One region of the Sphaerisporangium sp. NPDC049457 genome, then DNA from elsewhere that is predicted to be linked to it. Evidence: riboswitches for the same ligand, from Rfam matches in the RefSeq annotation. Region 1 holds a riboswitch; the other holds the start of a gene.
The links. A riboswitch is a leader RNA that binds a small molecule or an ion and turns the genes downstream of it on or off. The one in region 1 is predicted to bind glycine.

Region 1 (8,564 bases):
GGTCAACGTCGCCGCCGCGTTCGGCCGCCGGCGCCGCTGACCGGCCGCCGCGGCCCCCACCGGGCGGCGTACGGGACTCGCGGGGCGCGATGGCCGGCTCGGGCCGCCGGCGCTCGGTCAACGCGACTCGGGCGGCAGGTATTCGAAGGTCGGCCCGGCCGTCGCGCCGTCCTCGTCGGGCATTCCCATCAGGGCCTGGGCCTGGGCCTTGAGCGCGTACATGGCGCGCGTGGCGTCCGCGAGCAGTTCGGGGCGGCCGTTGAACGCGTGTTGCAGCAGGTGCAGCAGGTCGCGGTAGGCGTGGTTGAACTCCTCCTGGGCCGTGCGGATCGCGCTGCCCGCGGCGTGGTCGGCCATCCGCGGGTTGCGCCGCATCGGCCGGACGCCGGCCGGATCCACCGAGATCGTCTCGCCGGTGGGCCCCGACCGCGGGGTGTCGCCCCGCCGGTAGCGCCGGCCGGCCTTGAGCTCCTGGAAGCGGTAGTAGTGCCCGACCTCTTCCCGGTCAGGGTGGAAGACGTCCTGATCACCGTCCCAGACCTCGCCGTGGGAGGCGCCCTCGCCCTGCTCGACGATCTCTTCCAGCGCCGCCAGCGCGGACTCCAGACCGTCGACCGCGATCAGCCGCCCCGCGGTGTGCCTGAAGTGGGTCGCGCTCACCTGGCGGGCCGGATCGCCGCTGAAGACCGCCCGCTCGCCGAGCCGGTCGCACAGGTGGCGCAGTCCTTGTTCGATCGCGGCGTAGAACTGCCCGATCGTCTCGTAGTCGTCACCCTCGGCCGGACCGCCGGGCGGCGCCGGCCGTTCGAGACGCAGGAACATCTCCATCGCCCCGGCGCCGAAGGGAAGCAGCGACAACTCCAGGGACCGGTCGCCGTGCGGCAGCCGCCGGGGGTGCGGCGGCAGCATCTCCGGGATGTCCAGCCGCGGCCGGCCGCCAACGGCGTTGAGCAGGTTGGCGGCCAGCACGAGGTGCAGCATCTCCTCGACGAAGACGCCGCCCACCACTTCGACGGCCTCCGGATTGCGCTCCGGGTCGAGCGAGTACAGCGCGCACAGGTACGGCGGCAAGGTCGCGTGTTCCAGCTCGATCGCCCACTGCAGGTGCTCGCGGAGGCCATCGAGGGTGTCGATCCGCGCCGACGAGGCGGCGGCGGGCTTCTGCTGTCGTGAATGTTCCATTGGTGTCATACCTCGGTCTGTCGGAAGGGGACGGATCGCGCCGCCCCGAAGGAGCGCCAGGTGCCCGTCGGCGGTGTCACGCGACGTGGTCGCCGGGCCCGGCCCGGGACGGTTCCGCCTCGACGTCCGCGGGCATCGGGCGACGACCGCCGAAAGCCCTGGTCAGGCGCCGGATCTCGCGGGCGTGCCTCGCTGAGCACCGCGCTTCGTCCCGCACGGCGGACACCTGCTCGCTTTCGATCGCCAGCTAAGACAGGACAGACGTACGGCGTGTGACAGACCTGCGAGGGATTTTGCGACTGATCGGGGTGGCGGCCCGCCGGTCCGCTAGCGCGCCTCCATGGCGTCGCGGACGGCGGCCACGGCCTCCTCCTGCGACACGCCCAGTTCGCCGGCCGCCCGGGCGAAGCGCTCGGCGGCCTCGCGCAGGCGCAGGCAGCTCGGCGCCCGCCGTCTCGACGGCCATGGCCGGCGGCAGGGCCGCCGGCACCGGGGGTCCGCGGCCTGGCGTAGGAGACCGTGAAAACGTTGACGCCACGTCAACGTCGATCGCCGCGGGCCGCCCGGACGGCCGTCCGGCGTCAATGCCCGGGCGGCGGTTCCTCGTCGCGGTTCAGGCGAAGGCGCACCTGCGCGGCCACGGTCTCGTCGGGGTGGCCGAGCCCGTAGGCCCACACCGTCTCGGCGTCGGCGTCGCGCCCGCGCAGGGGCAGCGTGCGGGCCAGCAGCTCGACGGCGAGGGCGACCCCGTCGGCGTCGCCCTCGCCCTCGGCGGCCGCGGCGAACTCCCCGCACGCCATGTCCAGATGCGCCATGCCGAGCAGCACGCGAAGCCGCCCGGCGTCGGGCACCTCGGGGACTTCCAGGGCGTCGATGAGCACGTCGGCCGCCTCCCCCGGCTCCCCCTCGTCCAGCAGCGCCTCGGCCAGCAGCTGCGCGGCCTCCGAACAGGCCCGCGGGTCTCGGGTGGCGAGCGCGGCGCGCAGGGACGCCTCGGCCTCGCGGCCGTCGCCCTGCTGTTCGGCGATGCGGGCCAGCGCCAGGTGGGCGGCGGGCAGGTAGGCGGGGGTGCCCACCCCGATCACCGCCTGCCAGGCGGCGCGGGCCTGGTCGGCCATGCCGTCCTTCTCGAACCCGCGCGCCAGGTGGCAGGCCGCCTGGGCGGCGTACTCGGGGTGGCCGGTGGCCAGGGCCGTGCGGGCGGCCGCCCTGGCCCCGGTGACGTCGCCGCCGCGTTCCAGCACCAGGGCCAGGCCGACGGCCGCCTGGGCGCGGTCGGTCTCGCGCTCGTCGGCCGCCAGCTCGGCGAAGATCTCGGCGGCCGCCTCCAGCTCGCCGCTCTCGGCGAGCCGTCGCGCGTCGTCGATCGACCGCCCGGACCGGACCTCGTGCGCCGCCATCGGGACCTCTTCTCCGTCAGGAATCCCCGGGCCTCGCGACGCGGGCGCGCCGTCGCGCGCGACATATTATGCCGATCCAGACGGGCCGCCGAGGACGGTCGCCTAGTCTTCGTATGCCTCCAGCGGGGGGCAGGCGCATACCAGGTTGCGGTCGCCGTAGGCCTGGTCGATGCGGCGGACCGGCGACCAGTACTTGTTCTCGCGCAGCGACGGCAGCGGGTAGGCCGCCTCGGCGCGGGTGTAGGGGTGCTTCCAGTCGTCGGCCAGCAGGCAGTCGGCGGTGTGCGGGGCGCCCCGCAGCGGGTTGTCCGCCCGGTCGTACCGGCCGGAGGCGACCTTGGCGATCTCCTCGCGGATGGCGACCATGGCGTCGACGAACCGGTCCAGCTCGGCCAGGTCCTCGCTCTCGGTCGGCTCGATCATGAGCGTGCCCGCCACCGGGAACGACATGGTGGGCGCGTGGAAGCCGTAGTCGATGAGCCGCTTGGCGACGTCGTCCACGGTGACCCCGGTCTCCTTGGTGATCTGGCGCAGGTCGATGATGCACTCGTGGGCGACCAGGCCCTCGCGGCCGGTGTAGAGCACGGGGTAGTGCGGGGCGAGGCGCCGGGCGAGGTAGTTCGCCGACAGGATCGCCTGCTCGGTGGCCGCCTTGAGCCCTTCTGCGCCCATCATGCGGACGTAGGCCCACGAGATCGGCAGGATGCCCGCCGACCCGTACGGCGCGGCCGAGACCGGGCCCACGGGCCCGCCCTCGAACGGGTGGCCGGGCAGGTAGGGGGCCAGGTGGGAGCGTACGGCCACCGGGCCGACGCCCGGGCCGCCGCCACCGTGCGGGATGCAGAAGGTCTTGTGCAGGTTGAGGTGGGAGACGTCGGCGCCGAAGGACCCGGGCTTGGCCAGGCCGACCAGCGCGTTGAGGTTGGCGCCGTCGACGTACACCTGCCCGCCGGCCTGGTGCACCAGGCCGCAGATCTCGGTGATGGTCTCCTCGTACACCCCGTGCGTGGAGGGGTAGGTCACCATGATGGCCGCGAGCCGCTCACGGTGCTTCTCGATCTTGGCGGTGAGGTCGGGGACGTCCACGTTGCCGTTGTCGTCGCAGGCCACGACGACCACGCGCATGCCCGCCATGACGGCGCTGGCGGCGTTGGTGCCGTGCGCGGAGGACGGGATGAGGCAGACGTCGCGCTCGTGCTCGCCGTTGGCCTTGTGGTAGGCCCGGATGGCGAGCAGGCCCGCGAACTCGCCCTGCGAGCCGGCGTTGGGCTGCAGCGAGACCGCGTCGTAGCCGGTGACCTCGGCCAGCCAGCGCTCGAGGTCGCCGATGAGCCGCAGGTAGCCCTCGACCTGGTCGGCGGGGGCGTAGGGGTGGACGCCGGCGAACTCGGGCCAGGTGATCGGCTCCATCTCGGTGGTGGCGTTCAGCTTCATCGTGCACGAGCCGAGGGGGATCATCGACCGGTCGAGGGCGATGTCCTTGTCCTGCAGCCGGCGCAGGTAGCGCAGCATCGCGGTCTCGGAGCGGTGGGCCTGGAACACCGGGTGCGTGAGGTAGCCGGTGGTGCGCAGCAGCGCGGCCGGCAGGGCGTCGGCGGTGGAGGTGTCGACGTCGTCCAGCACGACGCCGGTCACGCCGAACGCCTCCCACACCGCCGTCAGGTGCGCGCCGGTGGTCTTCTCGTCGCAGCTCACGCCCACGTGGTCGGGGCCGGCCTGGCGCAGGTTGATCCCGCGCTCCAGCGCCGCGGCGACGACCTCGGCGGCGCGGCCGGGGACGCGGGCCAGGACGGTGTCGAAGAACTCGTCGTGGACGATCTCGACGCCGCCCTCGCGCAGCCCGGCGGCGAGAACGGTGGCGTGCCGGTGGGTGCGCTGGGCGATGCGCCGCAGCCCGTCGGGGCCGTGGTAGACGGCGTACATGCCGGCGATGACGGCCAGCAGGACCTGGGCGGTGCAGATGTTGCTGGTGGCCTTCTCGCGGCGGATGTGCTGCTCGCGGGTCTGCAGGGCCAGGCGGTGGGCCGGGTGGCCGTCGGCGTCCTGGGACACCCCGACCAGACGGCCGGGCATCTGCCGCTGCAGGCCTTCGCGGACGGACATGTAGGCGGCGTGCGGGCCGCCGAAGCCGAAGGGGACGCCGAAGCGCTGGGAGGAGCCGACGGCGATGTCGGCGCCCAGGGTGCCGGGGGCCTCGATCAGCGTCAGCGCGAGCAGGTCGGCGGCGGCGACCACCAGCGCGCCGCGCGCGTGCGCCTGCTCGGCCACCGCGCGGAAGTCGGTGATCCTGCCCGCGGCGCCGGGGTACTGGACCAGCACGCCGAACAGCTCCCCGTCCGGCAGGCCGGCGGCCAGGTCGGCCTCCACGACCTCGATGCCGAGCGGCTCGGCGCGGGTGGCGAGCACGGCCTTGGTCTGCGGCAGGGCGTCGGCGTCCACGACGAACACCGGGCTCTTGGCACGACCCGCGCGGCGGGCCAGCGTCAAGGCCTCGGCCGCGGCGGTGGCCTCGTCCAGCAGCGAGGCGCCGGCGACGTCCAGCCCGGTCAGATCGGACACGACGGTCTGGAAGTTGAGCAGGGCCTCAAGACGTCCCTGGGAGATCTCGGGCTGGTAGGGGGTGTAGGCGGTGTACCAGCCGGGGTTCTCCAGCAGGTTGCGCCGGATGACCGCCGGGGTGATCGTGTCGTGGTAGCCGAGGCCGATCATCGAGGTGGGCACCTTGTTGCGCGCGGCCAGGGCGCGCAGCTCGGCGAGGGCCTCCTCCTCGCTCGCCGCCTCGGGCAGGTCGAGCGGCTCGCCGGAGCGGATCGCGGCGGGAACGGCCACGGCGATCAGGTCGGCCACCGAGGCGTAGCCCACGGCCTCCAGCATGCGGGCCTGGTCGAGGTCCGACGGGCCGATGTGCCGGGTGGCGAAGGGCGGTGCGGAGAGGTCGCGAAGCGGTGACCGATCGGTCATGGGGCCCTCCTACAAGGGGTAGAGACCGGCGCTGAGCGCGCGCGTATGCCGGATCTCCCCCTCTGTCAGCGCGACATCCTCATCGCGACCTGAGAGCTTCATCCCTGCATACGGGATTTGCACCGTCGGTGAGACACGCCTGGAGGGCACGCCTACTTTCCAGAGTCGCCTCACCTGTGCGGTACGGAGGCCTGAGAGATTCCGGGGAGGTTGCTCCTTCGGCGCCCGGGTCACTCACCGGCGCCGCACGGGGTGCGCAGCCGGCCCGTGCCCAGGTCTCTCCCGCACAGGGTCAACAGCCTTTCCCGGCAATCGTACCGTCCCACCCCGAGTAGGGAGTTACCCCTACATTTCGGTTTTGCCGGGTTTTATCCCTGGACAGCGGGTATGAAGCCATCCCACCCGGCCCCGTAGATCTTCAGGGATATGCACGCGACAGCCCCGGCCCCCTCTCACAGGGGGAACACACCCCGTCCGGAACCTTCGGGATCAGCCCGTCTTGCGGGCCTTCCTGCGCCGGGCCAGCTCGTCACCTGGGTGGTCCTCCGAAGAGTCACGGCCGGCCGGCTCCGCGCGTTCCCCCGGCAGCTCCGCCAGGGAACCCTCGACCTCGCGCCACACTCCGCCGAGGGCGATGCCGAACACGCCCTGGCCGCCCTCCAGCAGGTCGATCACCTCGTCGGCCGAGGTGCACTCGTAGACGCTCACCCCGTCGCTCATCAGCGTGATCTGCGCCAGGTCGTTGACCCCGCGCTCGCGCAGGTGCTGCACGGCGGTGCGTATCTGCTGGAGCGACACGCCGGTGTCGAGCAACCGCTTGACCACCTTGAGCACGAGGATGTCGCGGAAGCTGTAGAGCCGCTGGGACCCCGACCCTTGCGCCGCGCGAACCGACGGCTCGACGAGCTGCGTGCGCGCCCAATAGTCGAGCTGACGGTAGGTGATGCCGGCCGCCGAGCACGCCGTCGGGCCGCGGTATCCGACGTCGGCGGGCAGTGACGCCGGCCGGTCGTCGAACAGCAGGCCCTGCTCGCCCGCGCGTTCCCGCGCCGACTGACGCTGGGCTGGATCGTGCTGGCCGGCCGTCTTACCCTCGCCGCTGCTGACCGCCACTGCGGACCTCCGGCTTCCTCTCATCCCACGGTCTGATCTGGGGGTTCATGAATTACAACCGTGGGTTCCCTTGCACCGTAGGACTGGCGCGATGCTCAGTCAACGATCCCGCCCGGCGCGTCGTGAAGCGTAAATGCCCGAAATGGCTAACCCGCACGGCCGAAGTCCTCAGGGGTGATCGTGTCAAGGAACTCACGGAACTTCTCGACCTCGTCCTCCTGGTCGTCGGGGATGATCACACCGGCCTCGCGCACGACGTCCTCGCTCGCGAAGATGCTGGCGCCGGTGCGCAGCGCCAGCGCGATCGAGTCGGACGGCCGGGCGCTCACCTCCACCCCGTTGGAGAACACCAGGTCGGCGAAGAAGATTCCGTCGCGCAACGCGACGATGTTCACCGCCTGCAGCCGCACGCCGAGGGCCTCGATGACGTCCTTGAACAAGTCGTGCGTGAGCGGCCGTGGAGGCGGCTCCTCCGCCTGTGCCAGCGCGATGGCCGTGGCCTCGGTCATCCCAATCCAGATCGGCAGATATCGCTCGCCCTTGGCCTCCTTGAGCAGGACTATGGGCTGGTTGGAGGGCATCTCGACGCGGACCCCCACGACCTCCATCTGCAACACAGGCTGCTCCGTCTCATTGGGTCGCCGGCCCGCTCCGGGCCCGTTCCCTCGCGGCTCTCGGCTCGCGGCGTGACCATCGCCGCAAAATTCAACGTAACATCCCCGCACCCCGAAATGTCCGGGCGGCTCCGTCAGCGGCCCAGAATGCCGCGCAGGCCGGTGCGGACCAGGGCGGTGTGCAGCTCCTGGAGCAGGGCGGACAGCTCTCTGGCGGCCTCCTCGGCCCGCCCTGCGGCGCCCGGCGCGCGCCGCCGCAGCAGCGGCGCGACGGCCTGTTCGACCAGCCCCGCCTCGCGCTCGGCGGCGGCCTTCAGCACTCTCAGGTGCCGGGGGTGCAGGCCGAACCTGGCCAGGGCGCCCGAGGCGCGGGCCACGGTCAGGGCTTCGGCGTCGTACCAGCGGGCGACCGGGGTGAGCAGGCCGTAGTCCTCCAGCTCGGCGAGGGTCTCCTCGTCGAGCTCGGCAGCCGTCAGCAGCTCGGCGCGGCTGAGCCGCACCTCGGCGACCGGCGCCTCACCGCCCACGGCGCGCGGGCGGGCCGGGCCGCCCGCGCCGTCGTGCTCGGCGGTCTCCAGATGGTCCTTGATCACGCGCAGCGGCAGGTAGCGGTCGCGCTGGGCGGTGAGGATGTAGCGCAGGCGCTCGACGTCGGCGTGGGTGAACTTGCGGTAGCCCGACGGGGACCGCTGGGGCTCGATGAGCCCCTCGCCCTCCAGAAAGCGGATCTTGGAGACGGTGACGTCGGGGAAGTCGGCCCGCAGGACCTCGAGGACCTCCCCGATGCTCATGAACGCCCTGGCCGCCTGCGCGCTCATCACCGCTCCTCCTCACCCACGCGTGAGGAACACCAGCCGGAACTTGCCGATCTGGACTTCGTCGCCGCCCGACAGCGGCAGCTCCTCGATGCGCTCTCTGTTGACGTAGGTGCCGTTGAGGCTGCCGACGTCCCTGGCGGTGAAGTAGTCGCCCCGCCGGTAGAACTCGGCGTGCCTGCGGGACACGGTCACATCGTCCAGGAAGATGTCGCTCTCGGGATGGCGGCCCGCTGTGGTGAGGTCGCTGTCGAGCAGGAAGCGGCTCCCGGCGTTCGGCCCGCGCATCACGACCAGCAGGGCCGTGCCGGGCGGCAGTTGCTCGACCGCCGCCCGATCGGGGATGAGCGTCTGTCCCGTCGCCTCGCCGTCCATCGCCTCGATCCCGCTCAGGGAGATCGTGGAGGTGGTGTCCCCCGGCGTGTTCTCGACGCGGCTCAGCGGCGACCCGCACCGTGAGCAGAAACGGGCGTCCTCAG
Region 2 (8,564 bases), on a different contig from region 1:
AGGGCGCGGATGGCCTCGCGCAGCGTGACCCGGCTGATGCCGAGCCGGACGGCGAGCTCGCGCTCGGCGGGCAGTTTGTCGCCGGGGGCGACCACGCCGAGCTTGATGGCCTGCAGCAGCCGTTCGACGGTCTCTTCGAAGGCGTTCCCGGCGCGGACCGGCCGCAGGAGCGCGACGAGCTGGTGCCCGTCCATCACTTCCTCCCCAGACCAGGCCTCAATGGTTCGAGATTAGTCCATTCGGCGGCTCGGGGGCGCCGGACCGTTGACGCGGAGCGGCCGCTGATGCTTGCATGCCTGCAATGGTCTGTTTCCAGACCTCTGCGAAAAGGGGGCTCGGTGCTCACCGTCGACCAACTGCGTGAAGAGGTGTCCGCCGGCCGGGTCGACACCGTGCTTCTGGCCATCGTCGACATGCAGGGACGCCTCCAGGGCAAGCGGCTGTCCGCGCGGTACTTCCTTTCGGAGGTGCTGCACCACGCCGCCGAAGGATGCAACTACCTCCTCGCCGTGGACATCGACATGAACACCGTCGCTGGTTACGGCATGTCGTCCTGGGACCGCGGCTACGGCGACTTCGTGATGCGCCCCGACCTGTCCACGCTGCGCCGGGTGCCGTGGCAGGAGGGCACGGCCATGCTCATGGCCGATCTGGTCTGGGAGGACGGCGCCGACGTCGCCGCCTCGCCGCGGCAGATCCTGCGCGGGCAGACGGCCCGGCTGGCCGAGCGCGGCTGGGCCGCGTACGTGGGCACCGAGCTGGAGTTCGTCGTCTACACCGACAGCTACGAGAGCGCCTGGTCCAAGGCGTACCGCGACCTGACCCCGGCCAACCAGTACAACGTCGACTACTCCCTGCTCGGCGGCGCCCGCGTCGAGCCCCTGCTGCGCCGCGTCCGGCTCGGCATGGAGGGCGCGGGCATGTACGTCGAGTCGGCCAAGGGCGAGTGCAACCTCGGCCAGCACGAGATCGCCTTCCGGTTCGCCGAGGCGCTCACCACGTGCGACAACCACTCGATCTACAAGAACGGCGCCAAGGAGATCGCCGCCCAGGAGGGCATGTCGATCACCTTCATGGCCAAGCCGAACCAGCGCGAGGGCAACTCCTGTCACATCCACATCTCGCTGCGCGGCGGCGACGGCGAGCCGGTCATGGCCGGGGACGGGCCGCACGGGCTGTCCCGGCTCGGCGAGCACTTCATCGCCGGTCAGCTCGCCGCGATGCGCGAGCTGACGCTGCTGTTCGCGCCCAACATCAACTCCTACAAGCGCTACGTGCCGGGCAGCTTCGCCCCGACGGCGGTCAAATGGGGTGTGGACAACCGCACCTGCTCCCTGCGCCTGGTCGGGCACGGCCCGTCGCTGCGCGTGGAGAACCGCGTGCCCGGCGGCGACGTCAACCCCTACCTGGCGGTCTCCGGCCTCATCGCGGCCGGGCTGCACGGCATCGAGCAGGAGCTGCCGCTGGAGGAGGCCTACACCGGCAACGCCTACACCTCGGGCGCCGCGACCGTGCCGGCCACCCTGCGGGACGCGCTGGTCCTGTGGGAGGGCTCGAAGATCGCCCGGGACGCGCTCGGCGAGCAGGTCGTCGAGCACTACGCCAACAACGCCCGGGTCGAGCTGGCGGCCTTCGACGCGGCGGTCACCGACTGGGAGCTGTTCCGCGGCTTCGAGCGAATGTGACCGGCCTGCCCGCATGTGACCGGCCGGCCGGCATGGGACACGAGTATCCCCAGAGCACCCGAGGACCTGGATGTGACCCGACCACCAGGATGTTGAAATGAGCACCACCGCAGCCGCCGCCGAGGCGGACGCGGCGACCACAGCACCGGCCACCGAGGCGCAAACCATATGAAGATCATCAACCCTGCCACCGAGGACGTGCTCGCCGACGTCGAGCTCGCCGACCCGGCCGAGACCGACCACGCGGTCGAGCGCGCCAGGAAGGCGTTCCCCGCGTGGCGTGACGTCTCTCCCGGCGACCGCGCCCGGCTGCTGCGGCGCTTCGCCGACCTGGTCGACCGGCACGGCGACGAGCTGGCCTCGCTGGAGCTGGCCAACGCCGGCCACCTGGCCGGCAACGCCCGCTGGGAGGCCGGCAACGTCCGCGACGTCCTGCACTTCTACGCGGGGGCGCCTGAGCGCAATCATGGCAAGCAGATCCCGGTGCCGGGCGGGGTGGACATCACCTTCGCCGAACCGCTCGGCGTCGTGGGCGTGATCGTGCCGTGGAACTTCCCCATGGTCATCATGACCTGGGGAGCGGCCCCGGCACTGGCGGCGGGCAACACCGTCATCGTGAAGCCCGCCGAGTGGACCCCGCTCACGGCGCTGAGGCTGGCGGAGCTGGCCTTGGAGGCCGGCCTCCCCGAGGGGGTGCTCCAGGTTCTTCCTGGGGCAGGGGAGGTCGCGGGGGCCCGGCTCGTGGAGCACCCCGGCGTCAACAAGATCGTCTTCACCGGGTCGACCGAAGTGGGCAGGCTCATCGCCGCCAAGGCGGCGGAGCGGGTCAAGCGGGTCACACTGGAGCTCGGCGGCAAGAGCGCCAACGTGGTCTTCGCCGACGCCGACCTGGAGCGCGCGGCGGCGACCGCCCCCTCGGCCGTCTTCGACAACAGCGGGCAGGACTGCTGCGCGCGCTCGCGCATCCTGGTCGAGCGGCCGGTGTTCGAGGAGTTCCTCGACCGGCTGGTCGCGGCGGTCGGCGCGCTCACCGTGGGCGACCCGCGCGACCCGGGCACCGACCTCGGGCCGCTGATCAGCGCCGAGCACCGTGAGCGGGTGGCCTCGTTCGTGACCGGCGCCCCGCGCTTCCAGGGGACGTGCCCGGCGGGCAAGGGCTTCTGGTATCCCCCGACCGTGCTCACCCACGACTCGCTGGACGAGCGCGCGTTCACCGAAGAGATCTTCGGGCCCGTGGTCAGCGTCGTCCCGTTCGACGGCGAGGCGGAGGCCGTCCGCATCGCCAACGACACCCAGTACGGCCTTTCCGGGTCGATCTGGACGCGGGACGTGGGACGCGCCCTGCGGACGGCCCGCGCGATCGAGGCCGGCAACCTGTCGGTCAACTCCCACTCGTCGGTCCGCTACTGGACGCCCTTCGGCGGCTACAAGCAGTCGGGGCTCGGCCGCGAGCTGGGCCCGGACGCGCTCGCCGCCTTCACCGAGACCAAGAACGTCTTCATCGCGCACTGACCTCCGGCAGCGGAGGGACATCGGGAATCCACATCCAGGGAGTTCGCCACCATGCAACGTCTGCGCGACCGCGTCGCCGTCATCACGGGTGCGGCGGGGGGCATCGGCCTCGCCACGGCCCGCCGCTTCGCCGAGGAGGGCGCCAAGGTCGTGTGCGCCGACCTCGACGAGGAGGGCGGCACGAAGATCGCCGAAGAGGTCGGGGGCCTGTTCGTCCGGGCCGACGTGACCAGCGAGGACGACGTCGCGGGGATGTTCCGCACGGCGTTCGACACCTACGGCGCCGTGGACGTCGCCTTCAACAACGCCGGCATCTCCCCGCCCGACGACGACTCCATCCTGACCACGGGCATGGACGCCTGGCGGCGGGTGCAGGACGTCAACCTGACCAGCGTGTACCTCTGCTGCAAGCACGCCATCCCGTACATGCGGCGGCAGGGCAAGGGGTCGATCATCAACACCGCGTCGTTCGTGGCGGTGATGGGGTCGGCGACCTCGCAGATCTCCTACACCGCCTCCAAGGGCGGCGTGCTCGCCATGTCCCGCGAGCTGGGCGTCCAGTTCGCCCGCGAGGGCATCCGGGTCAACGCGCTGTGCCCGGGGCCGGTGAACACGCCGCTGCTGCAGGAGCTGTTCGCCAAGGATCCCGAACGGGCGCAGCGGCGCCTGGTGCACATCCCGCTGGGCCGGTTCGCCGAGGCCTCCGAGATCGCCGCCGCCGTCGCGTTCCTGGCCTCCGACGACGCCAGCTTCATCACCGGCGCGGAGTTCCTGGTGGACGGCGGCATCTCCGGCGCCTACGTGACCCCGCTGTAGCCTGCGCACATGTCGCGACCCGTCATCGGCGTCACCTGCTACGTCGAACCCGCCGCCTTCACGGTCTGGCGGACGCCGGCGGCGCTGCTGCCGTACACCTACGTCGAGCACGTCGTGCGGGCGGGCGGCCAGCCGGTCATCCTGCCCCCGGCGGGCGACCCCGCGTCGCTGGCCGGGCGGCTGGACGGCCTGATCGTGGCCGGAGGCGGGGACGTCGACCCCGGCAGGTACGGGGAGCGCCCGCACCCACAGACCGGCTATGTCCGGCAATTTCGCGATGAGGCGGAGTTCGGGCTGGTCGGCACCGCGCTGGACGAAGGGCTGCCGCTGCTCGCCGTGTGCCGGGGCATGCAGGTGCTGAACGTCCACCTCGGCGGCACCCTGCACCAGCACCTTCCCGACGTGGTCGGCCACGGCGGCCACTCCCCCGCGCCCGGCGAGTTCGGCCACCTGCCGGTCCGCCCGGTGCCGGGCACCGTCCTGTCCAAGGTGCTGGGCGAGGACCAGGTCGGCGCCGCCCACTACCACCACCAGGCCGTCGACCGCCTCGGCGCGGGCCTCACCGTGGCGGCGACCTGCGACGACGGCACCGTGGAGGCCGTGGAGCTGGCCGGTCACCCCTTCGCGCTGGCCGTGCAGTGGCATCCCGAGGCGGGCGAGGAAGGTCATCTGTTCGAGGCGCTCGTCGCCGCCGCGACGTCGGGCGAGCGGCATTGGTAGGGTGTGCGAGAACACCGGTGATCCCGTGCGGGAGAGCGTCCTGACATCCGGTCAGGACCCCTGAAGGAGCAAGTCCTCCCCGCGAACCTCACAAGGCAAAGGACCGCGCGGGCCAGGTGATCTCTGGAAAGCAGGCTTCTCCGCAGAGCCTCGCCGAAGGTGAAAGTCCGGCAAAACCCGGGCGAAACTCTCAGGCACCGATGACAGAGGGGGAGGATGCTCTCATCCAACCCTGTCTGAGGTGCCCATCATGTCCCGACCCACACCGCTCCGCGAGGTGCACGAGAGCCTCGGCGCGACGCTCACCGACTTCGCCGGCTGGCTGATGCCGCTGCGCTACGGCAGCGAGTCCGCCGAGCACAACGCGGTGCGCACGGCCGCGGGCCTGTTCGACCTCTCCCACATGGGCGAGATCTTCCTCACCGGGCCGCAGGCGGCCGAGGCGCTGGACTACGCGCTGGTGGGCAACCTGTCGGCGCTGGAGCCCGGCCGGGCCCGCTACACCATGATCTGCGCCCCCACCGGGGGCGTGCTGGACGACCTGATCGTCTACCGCCTGGCCGCCGAGGAGTTCCTCGTCGTGGCCAACGCCTCCAACTACGAGCAGGTGGCCGCCGAGCTCACCCGGCGCGCCGAGGGCTTCCAGGCCGACGTGCACGACCGCTCCGCCGAGTACGCGCTGATCGCCGTCCAGGGGCCGCGCGCGCAGGAGATCCTCGGCACGCTCACCGACGCCGACCTGCCCGGGTTGAAGTACTACGCGGGCCTGCCGGGCACCGTCGCCGGCATCGAGGCGCTCATCGCCCGCACCGGCTACACCGGCGAGGACGGCTTCGAGCTGTTCGTCGCCGCCGGCGACGCCGTGCAGCTGTGGCAGGAGCTCACCAAGGCCGGCGACTCCTACGGCCTGCGCCCCGCCGGGCTGTCCGCCCGTGACACCCTGCGCCTGGAGGCCGGCATGCCGCTGTACGGCAACGAGCTGGACGCCGGCCTCACCCCCTTCGACGCCGGCCTCGGCCGCGTCGTGCGGTTCGACAAGGCCGGCGACTTCGTCGGCCGCGCGGCGCTCGCGCCGCTCAAGGACGTGCCTCCGCGCCGGCGCCTCACCGGCCTGGTCGCGCGGGGCCGCCGAGTGCCGCGCCACGGCTACCCCGTGGTGCTGCTGACCGACGGCACCGTCGTTGGGGAGGTCACCAGCGGCGCGCCCTCGCAGTCCCTCGGCAAGCCGATCGCGATGGCCTACGTGGACACCAACGTGTCCGAGGGCCTGGCGGTCGACATCCGTGGTAGCCATGAACCGGTCGACGTGATTGACCTGCCTTTTTACCGGAGGAGCAAGTGAGCAGCATTCCCGAGGAGCTCAGCTACACCAAGGAGCACGAGTGGGTGGCCGGTCTTGACGACGGCCTCACCGTGACCGTGGGCATCACGGCGTTCGCCGCGGATGCGCTGGGCGATGTGGTCTTCGTCCAGCTGCCGGAGGTGGGCGGCACCGTCGAGGCGGGCGACGCCGTGGGCGAGGTCGAGTCCACCAAGTCCGTCAGCGACATCTACGCGCCGGTCAGCGGCGAGATCGTCGAGGTCAACCAGACCGTCGTGGACGACCCGTCGCTGGTCAACTCCGACCCCTACGGCGACGGGTGGCTGTTCCGGGTGCGCATCGAGGGCACCCCCGAGGAGCTCCTCACCGCCGAGGAGTACACCACCGTCACGACGTCCGACTCCTGACCCTTCCACCATCCGTCCAGACCACCGTCGCCGGCCGGCCATCCCAACCGGCCGGCCGGTCGGTGCGCGAATGCGCACAACAGATGCGTAGCCCACGCTCATCCGGGCATCCCTCGCACGACACGTTCCAAAGGACGGAAGATCAATGGCGATCAGCGTCTTCGACCTGTTCAAGATCGGCATAGGGCCGTCCAGCTCCCACACGGGCGGCCCGATGGCGGCGGCCCACAAGTTCGCCCGCGGCCTGCACCAGGACGGGCTGCTGGAGAAGACCGCGCGGGTCGAGGTCATCCTGTACGGCTCGCTCGGCCTGACCGGCAAGGGGCACGGCAGCGACAAGGCGGTGCTGCTCGGCCTGTCCGGCGAGAAGCCCGAGCTGGTCGACGTGGACACCGTCGACGATCGGCTCGCGCGGATGCGCGCCTCCGGCACCGTCGAGCTGTACGGCACACGCGAGATCCCGTTCGTCGTCGGCGAGCACCTGGTGTTCGAGCGCAAGATCTCGCTCCCGCACCACCCCAACGGCATGCGCTTCACCGCCTTCACCGCCGAGGGCGAGCCGGTCCGCGAGAAGGTCTACTACTCGGTGGGCGGCGGGTTCGTCGTGGACGAGAACGCCACCGGCGCCGACCGCATCAAGCCGGACGACACCGAGCTGCCGTACCCGTTCACCACGGGGGCCGAGCTGCTGCGGCACTGTGCTGAGACCGGGCTGTCGATCTCTGGGCTCATGCTGGAGAACGAGAAGGCCTTCGGCCGCACCGAGGAGCAGATCAAAGCGGACCTGCTGAACCTCTGGAACGTCATGTCGGAGTCCGTGCGCCGCGGCACCGCCAAAGAGGGCGTGCTCCCCGGCGGCCTCAAGGTCAAGCGGCGGGCCAACCAGATGCTCAGGCGGCTGCAGAGCGAGGCCACGGAGAAGGACCCCCTCCAGGCGATGGACTGGGTCACCCTGTTCGCCCTCGCCGTGAACGAGGAGAACGCCGCGGGCGGCCGCATCGTCACCGCCCCCACCAACGGCGCCGCCGGCATCATCCCCGCCGTGCTGACGTACTACGACCGCTTCACGCCGCGGTCCGACGACGACGGCGTCATCCGCTTCCTGCTCACGGCCGGCGCGATCGGCGTGCTGTTCAAGGAGAACGCCTCCATCTCGGGCGCCGAGGTCGGCTGCCAGGGCGAGGTCGGCTCGGCCTGCTCGATGGCCGCCGCCGGCCTGACCGAGGCGCTCGGCGGCACCCCCGAACAGGTCGAGAACGCCGCCGAGATCGGCATCGAGCACAACCTCGGCCTCACCTGCGACCCGATCGGCGGCCTGGTGCAGATCCCCTGCATCGAGCGCAACGCGGTCGCGTCCATCAAGGCCATCACCGCCGCCCGCATCGCCCTGCGCGGCGACGGCCGCCACTTCGTGGCCCTGGACAAGGCCATCAAGACGATGCGCGACACCGGCCGCGACATGCTCGACAAGTACAAGGAGACCAGCCGCGGCGGCCTGGCCGTCAACGTCATCGAATGCTGACCACCGGCGCCCAGCCCTTCACAGTGGCGACGCCGGTTCACATCATCGGAGCGCCTCTCGCGGCCCTTGCCGCAATAACGACGATCGGGCCGGTCCGCCGTCAACGTCACCGAACACCGCCCCGAGGTTCGAGAAGATCGACCACGGACAGCTCCGTCTCTCCGCCCACGAGACTCAAGGCGACCTCCGCTCGCGCCGCGAGATCCAGCGGGGCAAGACCCTTCACTTGGCCGGCGTGGACGATGCGGTCCAGCCCTGCTCCGACCAGCGGCGCGGCCGTCCGCAGAGAGGCGTCCAAGGCGACGCCCTGCATGGCGCCACCGTGCAGGACGATGTTGCGCGTCCGGTAAAGCCGACGCAGCGCGATGCGATACGTGGCCATCACCTCACCCAGCACCCCGCGTGGGTCGGCGATCAACGCCGCCATCCGCTGCGCAGCCGGAGCATCGCTGTGCCGGGTCCGGACGCCGGAGAAGTCGAGCACTGATGGGCCGGACCGCCGAAGGGCCTCGGCGACGCACCTTGCCCGTTCCTGATTCGTCACACAGGTGGCGATTCGACGGGCAAGGTCGTCGGCTTCT

Region 2: another riboswitch for glycine. It lies ahead of gcvT (glycine cleavage system aminomethyltransferase GcvT); the one in region 1 lies ahead of gcvP (aminomethyl-transferring glycine dehydrogenase).

The regions. Positions count from the first base shown of each region.
Region 1 is NZ_JBVJHR010000017.1:58,891-67,454, forward strand. It holds gene ACZ6QO_RS25740 (hypothetical protein) at 1-40, shown strand, start outside; gene ACZ6QO_RS25745 (ferritin-like domain-containing protein) at 118-1,182, opposite strand; gene ACZ6QO_RS25750 (tetratricopeptide repeat protein) at 1,764-2,582, opposite strand; gene gcvP (aminomethyl-transferring glycine dehydrogenase) at 2,685-5,543, opposite strand; glycine riboswitch at 5,713-5,838, opposite strand; gene ACZ6QO_RS25760 (MerR family transcriptional regulator) at 6,033-6,656, opposite strand; gene ACZ6QO_RS25765 (bifunctional nuclease family protein) at 6,803-7,273, opposite strand; gene ftsR (transcriptional regulator FtsR) at 7,405-8,088, opposite strand; gene ACZ6QO_RS25775 (FHA domain-containing protein) at 8,101-8,564, opposite strand, start outside.
Region 2 is NZ_JBVJHR010000009.1:107,610-116,173, forward strand. It holds gene ACZ6QO_RS15935 (FadR/GntR family transcriptional regulator) at 1-194, opposite strand, end outside; gene ACZ6QO_RS15940 (glutamine synthetase family protein) at 285-1,685, shown strand; gene ACZ6QO_RS15945 (aldehyde dehydrogenase family protein) at 1,854-3,197, shown strand; gene ACZ6QO_RS15950 (3-oxoacyl-ACP reductase) at 3,249-4,013, shown strand; gene ACZ6QO_RS15955 (gamma-glutamyl-gamma-aminobutyrate hydrolase family protein) at 4,023-4,733, shown strand; glycine riboswitch at 4,752-4,849, shown strand; glycine riboswitch at 4,850-4,950, shown strand; gene gcvT (glycine cleavage system aminomethyltransferase GcvT) at 4,984-6,075, shown strand; gene gcvH (glycine cleavage system protein GcvH) at 6,072-6,461, shown strand; gene ACZ6QO_RS15970 (L-serine ammonia-lyase) at 6,607-7,983, shown strand; gene ACZ6QO_RS15975 (hypothetical protein) at 8,090-8,564, opposite strand, start outside.